4 regions of the Endobacterium panacihumi genome follow, and region 4 is predicted to be linked to each of the others. Evidence: riboswitches for the same ligand, from Rfam matches in the RefSeq annotation. Region 4 holds a riboswitch; each other region holds the start of a gene.
What was found. A riboswitch is a leader RNA that binds a small molecule or an ion and turns the genes downstream of it on or off. The one in region 4 is predicted to bind cobalamin.
Positions count from the first base shown of each region.

Region 1: linked by a shared signal. The riboswitch ahead of nrdH (glutaredoxin-like protein NrdH) and the one ahead of metE (5-methyltetrahydropteroyltriglutamate--homocysteine S-methyltransferase) in region 4 are both predicted to bind cobalamin.
Region 2: linked by a shared signal. The riboswitch ahead of ACRQ1B_RS11970 (CbtB domain-containing protein) and the one ahead of metE (5-methyltetrahydropteroyltriglutamate--homocysteine S-methyltransferase) in region 4 are both predicted to bind cobalamin.
Region 3: linked by a shared signal. The riboswitch ahead of ACRQ1B_RS18860 (ABC transporter substrate-binding protein) and the one ahead of metE (5-methyltetrahydropteroyltriglutamate--homocysteine S-methyltransferase) in region 4 are both predicted to bind cobalamin.

Region 1 covers NZ_JBOZRA010000002.1:462,428-466,587, reverse strand. Annotated here, with positions in the region: gene ACRQ1B_RS13960 (sugar ABC transporter ATP-binding protein) at 1-156, opposite strand, end outside; gene ACRQ1B_RS13955 (substrate-binding domain-containing protein) at 359-1,258, opposite strand; cobalamin riboswitch at 1,496-1,715, shown strand; gene nrdH (glutaredoxin-like protein NrdH) at 2,010-2,231, shown strand; gene nrdI (class Ib ribonucleoside-diphosphate reductase assembly flavoprotein NrdI) at 2,243-2,653, shown strand; gene nrdE (class 1b ribonucleoside-diphosphate reductase subunit alpha) at 2,650-4,160, shown strand, end outside.
Region 2 covers NZ_JBOZRA010000002.1:9,684-13,843, reverse strand. Annotated here, with positions in the region: gene ACRQ1B_RS11985 (LysE family translocator) at 1-551, shown strand, start outside; gene ACRQ1B_RS11980 (c-type cytochrome) at 728-1,168, shown strand; gene ACRQ1B_RS11975 (c-type cytochrome) at 1,271-2,143, shown strand; cobalamin riboswitch at 2,222-2,431, shown strand; gene ACRQ1B_RS11970 (CbtB domain-containing protein) at 2,457-2,645, shown strand; gene ACRQ1B_RS11965 (CbtA family protein) at 2,659-3,423, shown strand; gene ACRQ1B_RS11960 (hypothetical protein) at 3,407-3,823, opposite strand; gene ACRQ1B_RS11955 (GNAT family N-acetyltransferase) at 3,850-4,160, opposite strand, start outside.
Region 3 covers NZ_JBOZRA010000004.1:148,799-152,958, forward strand. Annotated here, with positions in the region: gene ACRQ1B_RS18850 (ABC transporter ATP-binding protein) at 1-403, opposite strand, end outside; gene ACRQ1B_RS18855 (FecCD family ABC transporter permease) at 400-1,407, opposite strand; partial or broken gene ACRQ1B_RS18860 (ABC transporter substrate-binding protein) at 1,439-2,389, opposite strand; cobalamin riboswitch at 2,638-2,873, opposite strand; gene ACRQ1B_RS18865 (GntR family transcriptional regulator) at 2,959-3,849, opposite strand; gene ACRQ1B_RS18870 (mannitol dehydrogenase family protein) at 4,078-4,160, shown strand, end outside.
Region 4 covers NZ_JBOZRA010000006.1:256,938-261,097, forward strand. Annotated here, with positions in the region: gene prmB (50S ribosomal protein L3 N(5)-glutamine methyltransferase) at 267-1,178, shown strand; cobalamin riboswitch at 1,234-1,457, shown strand; gene metE (5-methyltetrahydropteroyltriglutamate--homocysteine S-methyltransferase) at 1,561-3,882, shown strand; gene msrB (peptide-methionine (R)-S-oxide reductase MsrB) at 3,953-4,160, opposite strand, start outside.

The sequences.
Region 1 (4,160 bases), on a different contig from region 4:
CATCAGCGTCGATTTGCCGGCACCATTTTCGCCGAGAATGGTATGAACACGGCCCGGCTTCACCGAAAGCTGCATGTTCTTCAGCGCCTTCACGGCCCCGAATTCCTTGGACATGTCCTTGATCTCAAGGATCACGTTGTCGCCTGAGGTTTCCATGGCGTCACCTTTCAACGAGCGCTTCACACCACCACTGCGGCGAAAGCTGCTCCCTATTCCTGATCATGCAGATCGTGCACCGCATCGGCGGGCGGCTTCGAACAATCCGCAGATGCCCGGTGGCCCGCCTGGGGGAGCGGACCACCGGAGGAGGCAGCCTCAAAACAGAGATGGCCTCATGCGCAGAGCGTCTTGGGAGGACTTACTGCTTCTTGGTGTAAACGCCGGGAACGATCGGCTGTTCGGCCGGCACTTCCTCGCCTGCCTGCAGCTTGATCGCGGTTTCGACGGCAAGCTTGCCCATCTGGTCCGGGAACTGCTGGATGACGCCGACGAAATCCGGATCTGCATCGACTGCCTTGATGGCTTCCGGCATGCCGTCGAAACCGATGACCTTGACCTTGCCGGTCAGGCCCGAGGATTTGACGGCAACGGCAGCAGCGAGTGCAGCGTCGTCACCGAACCCGAAAATGCCGCCGATTTCCGGGTTGGCCTGCAGCATGTTCTGGGCAACGGCCAGCGCTTCGGCGCGGGTGATGCCGGTCTGGATCGACACGATCTTGATGTCCGGATGCTTGGCAATGGCTTCCTTGAAGCCGTTGACGCGGTTCACCACCGACTGCACGAGCGGGTAATCGATGATCGCGACCTGGCCCTTGCCGCCGAGCTGTTCGGCCATCAGTTCACCGGCCTTGACGCCGCCGGCATAGTTGTCGGTGCCGATATAGGAGGCGACCTTGGCGCCTTCGACAGGAACGTCGACGGTGATGACCTTGATGCCGGCTGCTTCAGCGCGGGCAACGGCGGCAAGAGCGCCCTTGCTGTCGACCGGCGACATGATGATGACGTCGACGCCCTTGACGATGAAGTCTTCGATATCGGCGAGCTGCTTGTTGAGGTCCTGGTTGGCGATCGAGATCTCGACCGACACATTTTTGGCCTTGGCTTCAGCGGTGATCGCCTTGGCAAGCTCGTTATAGAAAGGATGCTGCTGCGTGAGCAACGATGCACCGATGCCTTCGGCATGGGCAGCGGCAGCGGCGAGCGTGAGGCTGGCGGAAACCAGCAGCGTCTTTGCGAAATTCTTGAGGGTCATATTCATTCCTCCCGTCCTTGAGGCCTTATGAGCACACATCCAGCCGGCGGGCCTCCTCTTGCCGGCTGATTTTTCATCATATGTCCTAAATTTTACGCGCGTCAATATTTTTGAATTCGTACGTAAATAAATTTACGTGAAAAAGTTTCGGTGACCGTGACCTCGTGCGGCAAGCCCCCTCGTTTTCCCCAGACTTGACCGAGCCGAAACAACATATCCGTTGACGAAATTTTTGCCTCGTCTACCATATATAGTGTTCAAGGTTCTTCCGATTCGCATCGGAAGCTAAGACGGGAATTCGGTGCGTGATACCCATGACGGGTGCCATAATGCCGGAGCTGCCCCCGCAACTGTAAGCGGCGAGCATTCGATCGAGCAGGCCACTGACGCCAAAAGCGTTGGGAAGGCGGAACGAATGCCGTGACCCGCAAGCCAGGAGACCTGCCTTGCACGGAAACGTCCACGGGCGGGGTGTCCGAAGGTCGCGTATAGGTGCGGGATGATCCTGCGCATGCGCCTCCCCGAATGTCCCGCAAAAATGCTTCGGGGTGAAGTTTTATGTTCTTGAGTTTCTGCAAGCAGTCGATGCGTCGGCCCATCTACCCATGTCGGTTTGCGGGTTTGCGGCGCAGCGTGGCCACGACGAGCGCCTGACGCTCGGCCACCGACAGCGACACCTTCATTTCCCGTCATCTTCGCCCGGACATCGACCGAGGTGCGAACGCTTCCGCATGCTCATTTTTCACGAGGAACGACCATGACCATCACCGTCTACAGCAAGCCCGCCTGCGTCCAGTGCACCGCAACCACCCGCGCGCTCGACCGTCAGGGCATCGACTACACCATTATCGACGTGTCCGCAGATGCCGAGGCTTATGACCTCGTGCAGGGCCTCGGCTACCGCCAGGTGCCTGTGGTCATTGCCGGCGAGCAGCATTGGGCAGGTTTTCGCCCGGACATGATCAGCGCCCTCGCCTGACCATCATCGCGATGAGCGTCGTCTATTTCTCCACGAAATCGGAAAACACCCATCGGTTCGTGGAAAAGCTGGGTCTGACCGCCCGGCGCATTCCGATCTGCAGCGATGAGGCGCTTTGCGCACCCAACCCGTTCGTCCTGATCGTTCCGACCTATGGCGGCGGCGAAAACAAGGGCGCCGTTCCCAAACAGGTGATCCGCTTCCTCAACGATGCGGACAACAGATCCAACATCCGCGGCGTCATTGCCGCGGGCAACACCAATTTCGGCGCAGCCTATTGCATCGCCGGGGACATCATTTCCGCCAAGTGCCAGGTGCCATTTCTTTACAAGTTCGAGCTTCTGGGCACGCAGGAAGATGTCGACAACGTCAGACACGGATTGGAACGATTTTGGACGCGACAAGCTTCGACAAACCAGTGACAACGGCCAAGCCACCCGAGACGGGGCTGGATTACCATGCCCTCAACGCCATGCTGAATCTTTATGACGAGCATGGAAAAATCCAGCTCGACCGCGACCGGCAGGCGGCAAAGCAGTATTTTCTGCAGCACGTGAACCAGAACACGGTGTTCTTCCATAACCTGCGGGAAAAGCTCGATTACCTTGTGACCGAAGGTTATTACGAGCAGGAGGTTCTCGACCAGTATTCTTTCAATTTCGTGCGTGACCTGTTCGACCACGCCTATGACAAGAAATTCCGCTTCCCGACCTTTTTGGGCGCTTTCAAATATTACACCAGCTACACGCTGAAGACGTTTGACGGGAAACGCTATCTCGAGCGCTACGAGGACCGCGTCTGCATGGTGGCGCTGGCGCTGGCCCGCGGCGATGAAAAGCTTGCCCGCGATCTCGTCGACGAGATCATTTCCGGCCGTTTCCAGCCGGCAACGCCGACCTTCCTCAATGCCGGCAAGAAACAGCGCGGCGAACTCGTCTCCTGCTTCCTCCTGCGCGTGGAAGATAACATGGAAAGCATCGGCCGCTCGATCAATTCGGCGCTGCAGCTTTCCAAGCGCGGCGGCGGTGTGGCGCTGTCGCTTACCAACCTTCGCGAAATGGGCGCACCGATCAAGCAGATCGAAAACCAGTCGTCGGGCGTCATTCCGGTGATGAAACTGCTGGAGGATAGTTTCTCCTATGCCAACCAGCTGGGTGCGCGGCAGGGAGCAGGAGCCGTCTACCTGCATGCCCATCACCCGGACATCATGCGTTTTCTCGATACCAAGCGCGAAAATGCCGACGAAAAAATCCGCATCAAGACGCTGTCGCTCGGCGTCGTCATTCCCGACATTACCTTTGAACTCGCCCGCAACAACGAGGACATGTACCTGTTCTCGCCGCATGATGTGGAGCGTTTTTACGGCGTGCCGTTCACCGAGATTTCGGTGAGCGAAAAATATCAGGAAATGGTCGAGGACGGCCGTATACGCAAGAAGAAGATCAAGGCGCGCGAATTCTTCCAGGTCATCGCCGAAATCCAGTTCGAAAGCGGTTATCCCTACATCATGTTCGAGGACACGGTGAACAGGGCGAACCCGATTGCCGGTCGCATCACCATGAGCAATCTCTGCTCGGAAATCCTGCAGGTCAGCGATGCGAGCGAGTTCAACGACGACCTCTCCTATTCCAAGATGGGCAAGGACATTTCCTGCAATCTCGGCTCGCTCAATATCGCGGCCGCGATGGACAGTACCGATTTCGGCCAGACGATCGAAACCTCGATCCGCGCGCTGACTGCCGTGTCCGAAATGAGCAACATCACCTCGGTGCCTTCAGTCGCCAAGGGCAATGAAGACAGCCACGCGATCGGCCTCGGCCAGATGAACCTGCACGGTTATCTCGCCCGCGAGCGGATTTTCTACGGCTCGGAAGAAGGCGTCGATTTCACCAATATCTATTTCTACACAGTCGCCTATCACGCCGTACG
Region 2 (4,160 bases), on a different contig from region 4:
CCAACGCGCTGACGCGGGGCCGCGCCTCCGGGCTCGCCGCCACGGCGGGTATCATGCTGGGCGGGATCGTGCATTCGCTTTATGGCGCGCTGGGGGTCGGCCTTCTGGCGAGTTTCATGCCGGTCCTGTTCAAACCACTGCTGATCATCGGCGCGCTTTACATGGCGTGGATCGGCGTCACGTTGATGCGCAGCGCGATCATCGTTGATCATGTCGGTCCGGCAGACAGCCGTTCTCATTGGGAAGCATTTCGGCGCGGGGCGGTCACCTGCCTGATGAATCCAAAGGACTATCTTTTCATGCTGGCCATCTATCCGCAGTTTCTACGTCCCGATTTCGGTCCTCTGGCACCGCAGGCCGCCATCATGGCGGTGATGACGGCAGCAACCCAGTTGGCGATTTACGGCAGCCTTGCGGTCGCTGCCGGGCGTGCCCGCGCCGCGGTCGTCGGCAATGCCTCAGCAACCATCTGGATTGGCCGGGGCGCCGGCCTGCTGCTGGTTGTCGTGTCGGTGGTGACCCTTTGGGAAGGCGTGAAGGGCGGCGTATGAGCTAACTTGAGTGGTTTTGCCGTATTTATCTGGTGAACGCAGTGTCAACGGATAATCGCAGCATCTCTGGTAGCCTGACGGAAACGTGACTTCTTTCCGTCGTTTGGCCTTGTCATTCTCCCAGCGCAGATCTTTCGGCTGCGTGTGATGCGGGCCGATCAAACCGGGAGATTTTAATGTATATCAAGACTCTGGCCGCCACGGCCGTGGCACTCTGTCTTGGCTTCGGTTCGGCTTTTGCTGCCGAACCGCAGGTCGAACGTCAGGCCGGCATGAAGGCGATCGGTGGTGCCATGGGCGCACTTGCCGCTATCGCCAAGGAACAGAAGCCGTTCGACGCGGAAGCCGTGAAGACCGCACTGACGACGATCAGCACGTCGGCCAAGGCATTTCCCGACCAGTTCCCGGTCGGCAGCGAAACCGGCCATGATACCGAAGCCTCGCCAAAGATCTGGGAAAATCCGTCCGACTTCCGTGCCAAGTCGCTGAAGCTGGCCGCGGATGCCGATGCTGTTCTGGCGGCAGCACCGACCGATGTCGCCGGCGTCATGAATGCCATGCAGACGCTGGGCGCCGAATGCGGCCAGTGCCACCAGACCTACCGTCTGAAGCGTTGATTGCGATCGGCAGCCGGGTACTGACCCGGCTGCCGTGACGCCTTGCGGCAGGAGAATGACATGGCATCGACCTTCACGAAAATCGTGGCGGCAGTGGTTGTTATGGGGGCGGCAGGTCTCGGCGGTGCTTATTCGCTGACGGCACCCGATCCGCAGCCGGAGAGCCACTGGGCCAATCTCGGCAGTCCTGATCTGGCCAATGGCGAACAGCTGTTCTGGGCGGGCGGCTGTGCCGGGTGCCATGCTGCGCCGGGTGCTGAAGGCGATGCGCTGAAGATCATGTCGGGCGGTCGGGCTTTGCCGAGCGATTTCGGCACATTCCATATTCCTAACATTTCCTCCGACAGTCAGGCCGGGATCGGTGGCTGGACAATCGCACAATTCGGCAATGCGATGACGCGTGGTGTTGGCCCGAGTGGCGAGCATCTGTATCCGTCGTTTCCGTATGGGTCCTATGCGCGGCTTTCGCCAAAAGACGTCAATGACCTTTTCGCGTACCTGAAGTCCTTGCCGGCCAGTTCCAATGTGGCGCCGGGCCACGACCTGCCGTTTCCCTTCAATATCCGGCTTGCCGTCGGTGGCTGGAAGTTTCTCTATTTCGATGACGGTCCGCGGGTAGCGCTCGCAAATGCGTCCGAACAGGTCAAGCGCGGCCAGTATCTGGTCGAAGGTCCTGGTCATTGCGGCGAATGCCATACGCCGCGCAATGCGCTGGGCGGTTTCGAGTCCGGCGCCTGGCTGGCGGGTGGCCTCAATCCGGAAGGCGATGGCCGCGTGCCCGGCATTACCTCGACCTCGGAAGGGATCAGCGCCTGGAGCGAGGACGACATCGTCAACTACCTCGAAACCGGTTTCACACCCGATTTCGACAGTGTTGGCGGATCGATGGTGGAAGTGCAGAAAAACATTGCGCATCTGCCCAAGAGCGACCTTGAAGCCATCGCTGCCTACTTGAAAGCAGTGCCGGGGAAATAATCCCGTCCTCTGAAAATGCTTCCTCGGTGTGCAGCCGTGCCGGTGCAACCGCACCTTGACACCCGCAAATGCCGGGCGCACAACTTGCCTCGCAATGGTTCCTCCTGTTTTCTCAAGTGAATGCAGGGGGATGAAAAGGGAACGCGACAGGGAGATTTCCTCATTCGCGGCTGCCCCCGCAACTGTGAGCGGCGAGTCCGGACGATGACGGCCACTGGGAAACCGGGAAGGCCAGTTTCGTGACAACGACCTGCGAGCCAGGAGACCTGCCATTGCAAATGTGAGCAACGCATGTGCAACGAGGGGTTCCATCATGCAAAAACAGACCACTGATACCGCGGCCAAACCGGCCGTCTCTTCCAGAACATCCAACCTGGTGCAATCCGCCATGGCCGGTTGCCTCGGGCTTTTCGTGATCGGTTTCGTGGGTTTTTCCCATCTCGAAGTCGTTCACAATGCTGCGCATGACGTCCGTCATGCCAACGCTTTCCCCTGCCACTGAGGGGAGCCACCATATGTTCAGAGCTATTGTCTTCTCCGCCGTCCCGGTGGGGATCATAACAGGTATTGCCATCACGCTGATGCAGATGGTCGGCACCGAGCCGCTGATCCTCAAGGCCGAAACCTATGAGAATGCAGGGCCGGCCGTGCCGGAAAGCGCGGCGCCTGACGCACATACGCATGCGTCCGGCACGCCCGCCCACGATCATGCCGCAACCGCGGCGGAAGGTGACGGGCATGATGCCGCCGGTCACGATCACGGTGAGGGGTGGGCACCCGCCGACGGTTTCGAGCGCACCGCCTATACGCTCGGCGCCAATGTGCTGACCGCGATCGGCTATTCGCTTGTGCTGACGGCCTTGCTGTCCATGGCGAACGTCTCACAGGGCTGGCGCACCGGGCTGTTTTTCGGCGTGGCGGGTTTTGCCTCGGTGATGCTGGCGCCGATGGTGGGGCTGCCGCCGGAATTGCCAGGCAGCCCGGCTGCAGAACTTGCCGCCCGTCAGACATGGTGGATTGCCACGGCCATCGCGACGGCTGCCGGTATCGGCCTGCTGGTCTTGCGGCGTGAGCCATGGGCTGCGGTGCTGGCGGTCGTCCTCATCGCGGCACCGCATGTGGTGGGCGCGCCATTGCCGCCGACCGGCGTGGAGCCGTTGGCGCCGCTCGAACTGGAGCGTCGCTTCATCGTCGTGGCAACCGTCACAAGCTTTGTTTTCTGGGCACTTTTGGGTGCGCTGAGTGGCACATTCCTGAAGCGTCTCAGTCCTTCCGCGTGAAGTGATGGAAAGGAACACGGCAGTCTGGCGTGACGATCTCGATGCGCTGAGTTTTGCCGTTTTCTCCGATGACCGCGACCATGGCGCGGCCTGCTTCGTGCATCGCCGTGCCTTTCGCATTCTGATCGGTTCCGATCCTGTCGGGGCCGATTGTCTTGCATACCATGAAAGCAATGCTGCCGCGTTTCGGGCTGCAGCGTGGGCGAAGATTGAGCGGCAAGGGATTCCGAAAGGACGTAGTCTCAATCTCAATAGCCGCGATATTCGCCGGGCGCTTGGCGATCTGGTGCCAGATCGCGGAGCGGGTGGGGGTGGTCGTTGTCGAGTATTGACTGGAAAAGACTGAATCGGAAGACGAAGGTCGTCGTAGTAATTGCAACAGTCCGGCGATCCCAGCCAAGGAGAGATCGCCGGTTTCCGCAGTTCTTACGCCAGCGCCTGCGTATATCGCATGCCTGTTACCGGCCGCGGTTTGAAATCCATGTGCTCGTAAAATCGGTGGGCGGCGAAATTGCCGGTCGCGGCGCCGACCGAAAGATAATCGCAGCCGGCATTGCGGGCGAGGTCGCGGGCGCGGGTGACCAGATGGTGGCCGATGCCGTGGCCGCGATGGCCTTCGCGCACGAAGAGATGGTGCAGATCCATGCCGCGCTTGCCCTCCTGAGCGCGGTACAACGGCACCAGAATGGCGTAGCCGATCAGGCCTTCGCCGCCGTCTGCCACCAGAGCGGTGATCC
Region 3 (4,160 bases), on a different contig from region 4:
AGCGCTCTGCCTTATCGATCATATCGACGTTTTCAAGCGCCGCGTTGACGATCGCGTCATCCTCCAGGGACCATCCGGATAGCGGCCCAAGATACGGCGTTCGGCCCAGTTCGACGGCTTGACGCGCCGTAATTCTTTCGGTGGTTTCCGCCTGTTGCTCCACAAACGCAAGCTTTTGAGCAATGTGGCGGCTGCCGATGGATTTTATCGCCGCATCACCCAGCCTCACATGTCCGGAAAGCGGTTTGCGAATGCCGGCCAGCATCGAGAGCAACGTGCTTTTGCCGGAACCGTTGGGGCCGATAATGCCGAGAAACTCACCCGGCGCGACGTCGAAGGAAACGTCACGCACGATTTCCAGACTGCCGGCGGACCAGCTGAGATTTCGGGCAGAAAGCTTCATGGTCGCGTCCTCTTCTGCCCGAGAATGAAGGCAAATGCCGGGGCACCGAACAGAGCCGTGATCACACCGATTGGCAGCACCTGCCCGGAAACGATGGTGCGCGAAAGGATATCGGCGACGATCATGAAAACGGCCCCGACCAATGCCGTTACCGGCAGCAGACGCCCATGTCGAACACCGACGATGAGCCGTGCCGCATGAGGGATGACGAGGCCGATAAAGCCGATCGAGCCGACCAGCGAGACCATCGCGGCCGTCATCGCGGCGGCTGTACAGATCAGGACGACCTGAACGCGGCGCACGCGGATGCCGAGCGAGGCGGCCGCCTGATTGCCGAAGGCGAAGGCGTCGAGTGCGCGGACATGCCAGAGACAAATGAGAAGACCGATGATCGTGACCGGCAGCGCCAGACCGACATCCGGCCAGCGCACACCTGACAGATTGCCGAGCAGCCAGAACATGATGCCGCGCGCCTGCTCGGCCGTCGCCGACTTGGTCACGACGAAGGAGGTCAGCGCATTGAACATCTGCGAGCCTGCAACGCCGGCAAGGATGATAGCATTGCTGCCGCTGCCGGCGCGCATGGCCAGCAGGCTGACGAGCAGGAAAGCGGCAAGCGCGCCCGCGAGCGCACCCATTGGCATGGTCAGCATTCCCGCGCCAAAACCCAGAAGCGCTACGGCAACTGCACCGGTGGAGGCACCGGCGGAAATGCCGAGAATGTAGGGATCCGCCAGCGGATTGCGCAGCAGCGACTGCAGCACGGCACCGGCGATTGCCAGCGAGGCGCCGCAACAGGCAGCAACGACAGCGCGACTGAGGCGATAGGCCCAGACGATGCCCTCGTCGAGTGGTTCCAGCGGGTAGCCGGCGCCGAAAACGCGGTTGGCGACCGTTTTCAACACGACATCAAATGGAATGGAGGTTTCGCCAATCGCCGCCCCGGCGACTAGCGCAACGGCAAGGATGACGAGCGCCGCAAGTGCGACGCCCGTTCTACTCATTTTTGACGTTATATGTTCCACCGCTATCAGCTTATTTGGCAAGGCCCGAGGCGGCGATGGCATCAGCCAGCTTTTCCAGTCCCTCGACGGTGCGGATGGTCGGGTTCATAGCCTGCGCATCCATTTCGAAGACATGGCCTTCTTTCACGGCAGGCATCAGGCTGGCGACGGGATCTTCCTTGAGGAACTTGTGCTTGACGGCGACATCATCGGCCGGGAACCGGCGGCGATCCATCTTGCCGGCAACGATCATCGTCGGGTTGGCCTTGGCGATGGTTTCCCAGCCGACGGTCGGCCATTCCTCATCGCTCTCGATCACATTCTTGATACCGAGCGCCGACATGATGTAGCCCGGCGCGCCGTGGCGACCAGCGACATAAGGATCGATATCGAGTTCGGCACTGGAGAACCAGAAGACGGCCGAGAGCTTGCCATCCGCCGAAGCGATCTTTGTACGCGCGGCTTCTTCGCGCTTCTTGAGATCGGCGACAACTTCTTCGCCACGATCCTGAACGTTGTAGATCTTCGCCAGATCACGGATTTCCTGATAGATCAGCTCCATAGAAAACACGCCGGTGCGTACGCCATCACCACCACCGGAATTGTCCTTGCCGACGCAATCGGCCGGCGAGGTATAGACCGGCACGCCGAGTTCGGCGAACTGGGCAGGCGTGCCCACCACACCTTCCGGACCGATCTGCCACTGGAACTGGGTCGTCACCAGATCCGGCTTCTTGCCGATCACCGCTTCGAAACTCGGATCGTTGTCGGCCAGGCGCTCGACCTTGGCGTTCGTTTCCTCAAACCCCTTCAGCACCGGACTGACCCAGAGCGCCGTGCCAACCACCCTGTCCGACAGGCCAAGCAGATAAAGCACTTCGGTGACGCTCTGGCCAACCGACACCGTGCGCGACGGTGCCTGTTTGAAGGTCAGTTCAAGACCGCAATTCTTGATGGTCAAAGGGTACTGGGTTTCGGCAGCCTGTACCGGGGTCGAAAATGGAAGGATCGCGACGGCCGAAGCCAGCAAACCTGCGCAGACCGACAGGCGTGAAAAATGAAACATGGTCTCTCCTGGAAATGTGTGATCGATGGAGGGCGACAGCGCGTATCAGAACGCTTGCCGGCGGACAGTCGACATCGACGAAAAAGGGATAAAGACCATGGAGTGCGCACAAGCGCATGGAAGCGTCATAACGTGATCCTCTTCCGGGCATCCCCGCCCGTAACGATAGTTCTGTCCTGACGGCAGGTCTCCTGGCTCACGAACATGCCGTCCACCTGCCTTCCCATGCCGATCACGACACAGTGGCCAGATACCCTTCGGGCATCTCGAGGATGGACGGTGATCCGCTTACAGTTGCGGGGGCAGCCACGGCATTGAGATCTGATAAATCGGATCCGCACCGTGTTCCCTTTTAATTCCATTGCTTTCGGCGCTGGAAACCGTCGCCGCTGAGTTAGCTGGCAGATGTGCCCGCCGTCAATGGCAATAGTGTATGTTATGTAATATCATTACGTGTCAAGATAAAATATGCTGCCTGTTTTGCATCAGGCAAGGTCGATGGACGTCAGCATGGTCGATCGCGCGGTGTGCAGGTGCAGGCGGCATGCCTCGCGCGCCCTTGCGGGATCACCGCTTTTCAAACCGTCGATATAGGCCAGATGCTCGTGCAGCGCGCGATGATTGCGGGCCACTTCATCTCTTTTGTTCCACTGGTAATGATAGTGAAAAATCACCGACATTACGCCCTGGATATTGCCGAGAAACCGGTTCGGCACGGCACTATCCACCAGCTTGTGGAACCGATGATCAAGGTCGGAAAAATCGCGGCCGCGATTATTGAAATCGGCAAGGATTGCATGATGCTCTTCCTCGATCAGCGACAATTCGCCCCAAAGCAGATCATCTTTCGGGAGAGCGACAAAACGATCGACGGCCCGAAACTCGATCAACTCGCGCATATCAAAAAGCTCGCCGACAAAATCCACAGTCAGGCCCAGCGTGCGCCAGCGCCCGTTGCTCTGGCGCTCCAGAAGACCGAAATGGCTGAATTTATTGAGGCAGTCACGAATGGCTGACGTGGACACGCCGAACTGGCGGGCAAGATCCAAACCGTTGATGACTTGTCCGGGGCTGCAATCGGGACCGACCAACCATGCCATGAACTTGCGCTCGACCATATCGGCCAGCGGTTCCATATCGGCATCGGCGAGATAGTCACTACGCTTCGGCAGACGCAATTGCTGCTTGGCGCGACCTTCAACCGCGACGATGCCGCGCATGGACAACGCCGCCAACACGGCGCGCACCGTCGTGCGGCTGATACCGAGTGTCGCAGCCATGGCCGGCTCGGAAGGCAGCGGCGCACCGGCCTGCGCATCGGCCAGCATGTCGAGGGCCTGATTATAGCTGCGCTTGAAAAGAGCATTGGTTTTCATGACCGGGAGAGCGCCTTGAAATGACACTTGGCAGAAGCTGTTTTTTATGAATGCTCTTTTTATATAAAAAACAAATTGCCTGCAAGGCAATTGTCTTTTATCCCAAAAGAACAGTTTTAATGCATGTTACGGGAGAGGGAGCATGCGACGCGAATTGCATTTCTGTCGGCCTGCTGCGCCTCGACCGATCCTTGTTTCAAACAGTTATCAGATCAGGGCGGAGCGTCCATGACGGGCATCATTTTACAGTTCGGCACCAGCCGTTTTCTCCAGGCGCATGCGGATTTCTTTCTGCATGAGGCAAAGCAGGC
Region 4 (4,160 bases):
CCTCTGCCCTGCCGGGCTGCCGGGGTTGAACCACGGGTCTCAACCCGCTCTCCGAGCCCCCCTCAAGGGGGGAGATCGGCTGGGCGCGGCCTCCCGATGCCATATGGGGCCCGACCGGATCGGTATGCTTCTTACTCATAAACCCGGCAATCCTGCTTGAATGGTTGACCTTAGCGCCCTTGCCATTCTAATGCCGGTTCCGTCCAGCCTCCAATGGCCGAAGACGATAAAACAATTGCCATTCCCCAAAGAGAGACCGCGCGACCATGGCCGATATCACAACAGAACTGGTGACGCTTCGCGATTACTGGCGTTACGCGATCTCGCGCTTCAATGCCGCCGAGCTTGGGTTCGGCCATGGCACGACGACGGCCGGCGACGATGCTGCCTTTCTTCTGCTCGACAGCCTGAATCTGCCGATCGATACGCTGGATCCGTTTCTCGATGCGCGCCTTCTGCCGGCCGAACGCCAGTTGCTGGCCGAGCGTATCGAATTGCGGGTGACCAGCCGCAAGCCGACCTCCTACATCACCAATCACGCCTATATCCAGGGCGTGCGTTTCTTTGTCGACGAGCGGGTGATCGTGCCGCGGTCGCATATCGGCGAAATCCTGTTTTCCGAATATCTCGGTGAAAACGGCTCTTCCTTCCTGCCCGATCCCCTTCAGGTGACGAGTGCCGTCGATATCTGCACCGGCTCCGGCTGCCTTGCCGTGCTGGCGGCAAAGTTTTTCCCGAATGCGGAGATCGATGCCGTCGATTTGTCCGGCGATGCGCTGGAAGTGGCGAAAATCAACGTGACCGACCATGAGGTTTCGGAACAGGTCGCGCTCTACAAGGGCGATCTTTTTGCGCCGCTGGCGGGAAAAACCTATGACCTGATCATCACCAATCCGCCCTATGTCGACCATGCCTCGATGGCCGGTTTCCCGGCGGAACATCAGGCCGAGCCGGCCATGGCGCATGATGGCGGTGAGGATGGTCTCGATCTGGTGCGAAAGATCCTCGATGACGCCGCCAATTACCTCAATCCCGAGGGCGGCATGCTGTGCGAGATCGGCTCGGGCCGCGAAATTCTGGAGGAAGAATATCCGCATCTGGACTTCTTCTGGGTGGAGACGGCGGAATCGCAGGATGCCGTGTTCTGGATTTCGGCCGAAGCGCTCGGCGTCGAATAAAGAATAAAAGATATAAGCATATCTTTATATCGCTTGACGCGATGATCGCGCTGCGGCATGGTTGCCGCATCGTGGTTCTGCGGGCATCTGCCCGGAGCTAAGAGGGAATCCGGTGCGATGCCGCAAGGCATCCATGCCGGAGCTGCCCCCGCAACTGTAAGCGGCGAGCCGCCATCCGATGGATGTCACTGGAGAAAATGCCTGAAAGGGCGCTCCGGGAAGACGGGATGGCGGTGACGACCCGCAAGCCAGGAGACCTGCCTCGATCGATAACGTCCACGGGCGGGGTCTCCCGGTGTGCCGCATTTGCGACCGGCACGCCTGTGCCCGGTCGTGATGGCGCCATGCCGCAAACCTTGCCCATAACCTCGGGGTCAAGGAAATGACTGTTTTTACTGCCAATCTCGGTTTTCCGCGCATCGGAAAACATCGCGAACTGAAATTCGCGCTCGAAGCCTATTGGTCGGGCAAGGCCGACGCGAAAACGCTGCTCGACGTGGCGCAAAAACTGCGAGCGGAAAACTGGGCGCTCCAGAAGAACGCCGGCATCGACATCATCCCGTCCAATGATTTTTCGCTTTACGACCATGTGCTCGATACGGCCGTGATGGTCGGCGCGGTGCCGGAAATTTATGGCTGGAAGGGCGGGCCGGTTACGCTCGATACCTATTTTGCCATGGCGCGCGGTGCTGAAGGCGAGGGGCATGGCGATTGCGGCCATGCGCATCATGGCGGTGTTTCGCAGGGCGTGCCGGCGCTGGAAATGACCAAATGGTTCGATACCAATTACCATTACATGGTGCCGGAAGTGGTGGAGGATCAGGCTTTTGGGCTGACCTCCGCAAAGCCGGTCGAGCATTTTATCGAGGCCAACGCGCTCGGGATCCGTACACGGCCGGTTCTGCTTGGTCCGGTGACGTTCCTGAAGCTCGCGAAGGCGCGCGGTGCTGCCTTCAAGCCGCTCGATCTGCTGCCGCGCCTGGTGCCCGTCTATCTCGAGCTGCTGCGGCAGCTGGAGGCGGCAGGCGCCGACTGGGTGCAGGTGGACGAGCCGATTGCCGTTCTGGACCTGACGGAGGGCGAACGCCACGCCTTCACGACGGCCTATACGGAATTTGCACGCGCCGTGCCGGGCATCAAGATCATGCTGGCCAGCTATTTTGGTGCTCCTGCTGATAACCTTGCAACACTGGCCACATTGCCGGTGGCGGGCCTGCATGTGGATCTGCTGCGGGCGCCGGAACAGCTTGCGAACGTGCTTTCTGCAGTGCGGGCGGATAAAATTCTGTCGCTCGGTGTGATCGACGGCCGCAATATCTGGCGTGCCGATCTTGCCGCCGTTCTGGACCGGCTGGAGCCGGTGGCGAAACAGCGGGACAATCTGCAGATCGCGCCGTCCTGCTCGCTGCTGCATGTTCCGATCGATCTTGCGCTGGAGACGGCGCTGGATGCCGAATTGAAGACGTGGCTTGCCTTCGCGACGCAGAAGCTGGACGAGATTGCCACGCTCGGTACGGCGCTTGGTCACGGCCGGGATGCGGTGTCGGAGAAAATTGCCGATGTTTCGCAGGCGGTGGCGGCGCGGGCCGTCTCGCCAAAAGTGAAGGACGCGGCCGTGCAGAGGCGGCTGGCCGGCATCGATGCCGCAATGAAGCACCGTCACAGTCCGTTTGCACAGCGTCGTGCATTGCAGTCGCAAGCGCTGCCGCTTTTCCCGACCACCACGATCGGCTCCTTCCCGCAGACGCCGGAGGTGCGCAAGGCGCGTTCGGCGCATGCCAAGGGGGCGCTGAGCGACCTGCAATACGAAACCTTTATCGAGAAGGAGACGCAAGCGGCGATCCGCTGGCAGGAGGAGATCGGGCTCGACGTGCTGGTGCATGGCGAGTTCGAGCGCAATGACATGGTGCAGTATTTTGGCGAAAAGCTTTCCGGTTTCGCCTTCACGCAACATGCCTGGGTGCAGAGTTACGGGTCGCGTTACGTGCGTCCGCCGATCATCTTTGGCGACGTATCGCGGCCGCAGCCGATGACGGTGCGCTGGTGGTCTTACGCGCAATCACTGACGGACAAGCCGGTGAAGGGCATGCTGACCGGGCCGGTGACCATCCTGAACTGGTCTTTTGTACGCGATGACCAGAGCCGCAGCGAAACGTGCCGGCAGATTGCGCTGGCCATCCGTGACGAGGTGGCTGATCTGGAAAATGCCGGCGCGGCGATGATCCAGATCGATGAGGCGGCTTTGCGTGAAGGCCTGCCGCTGAGACAGAAGGATTGGGGCATCTATCTCGACTGGGCGGTGGAGAGTTTTCGTCTGTGCGCCAGCGGCGTCGGGGATGAGACGCAGGTGCATACCCATATGTGCTATTCGGAATTCAACGACATCATCGGCGCGATTGCCGCCATGGATGCCGATGTGATTTCGATCGAAACGTCACGTTCGAAGATGGAATTGCTGGATGCGTTTCGCGATTACGATTACCCGAACGAGATCGGTCCGGGCGTGTATGACATCCATTCGCCGCGCGTGCCGGAGATCGGCGAGATGACAGCGCTGCTGACGCTGGCGCGCGGCCGGCTGGGCGACCGACAGATCTGGGTGAACCCGGATTGTGGATTGAAGACGCGCAAGTGGGACGAAGTGCGCCCGGCGCTGGTGAACATGGTGGCGGCTGCCAGAGCCCTGCGCACCGCCGCCGGCTGAACCGGCCGGCGATCATTGAAAACCCGGAAGGCGGCCCGCAAAGGCCGCCTTTTGTCTGTCGCGCAACGGGTCAGGCCGTCTCGAACACCATGGCGTGGCCGTTGATGCAATAGCGCAGGCCTGTCGGTGGCGGACCGTCCGGGAAGACGTGGCCGAGATGGCCGTTGCAATTGGCGCAGCGGATTTCCGTGCGCACCATGCCATGTGTCGTGTCACGCAGTTCGATGACGGCATCTTCCTTCACCGGCGCGAAATAGCTCGGCCATCCGCAGCCGCTG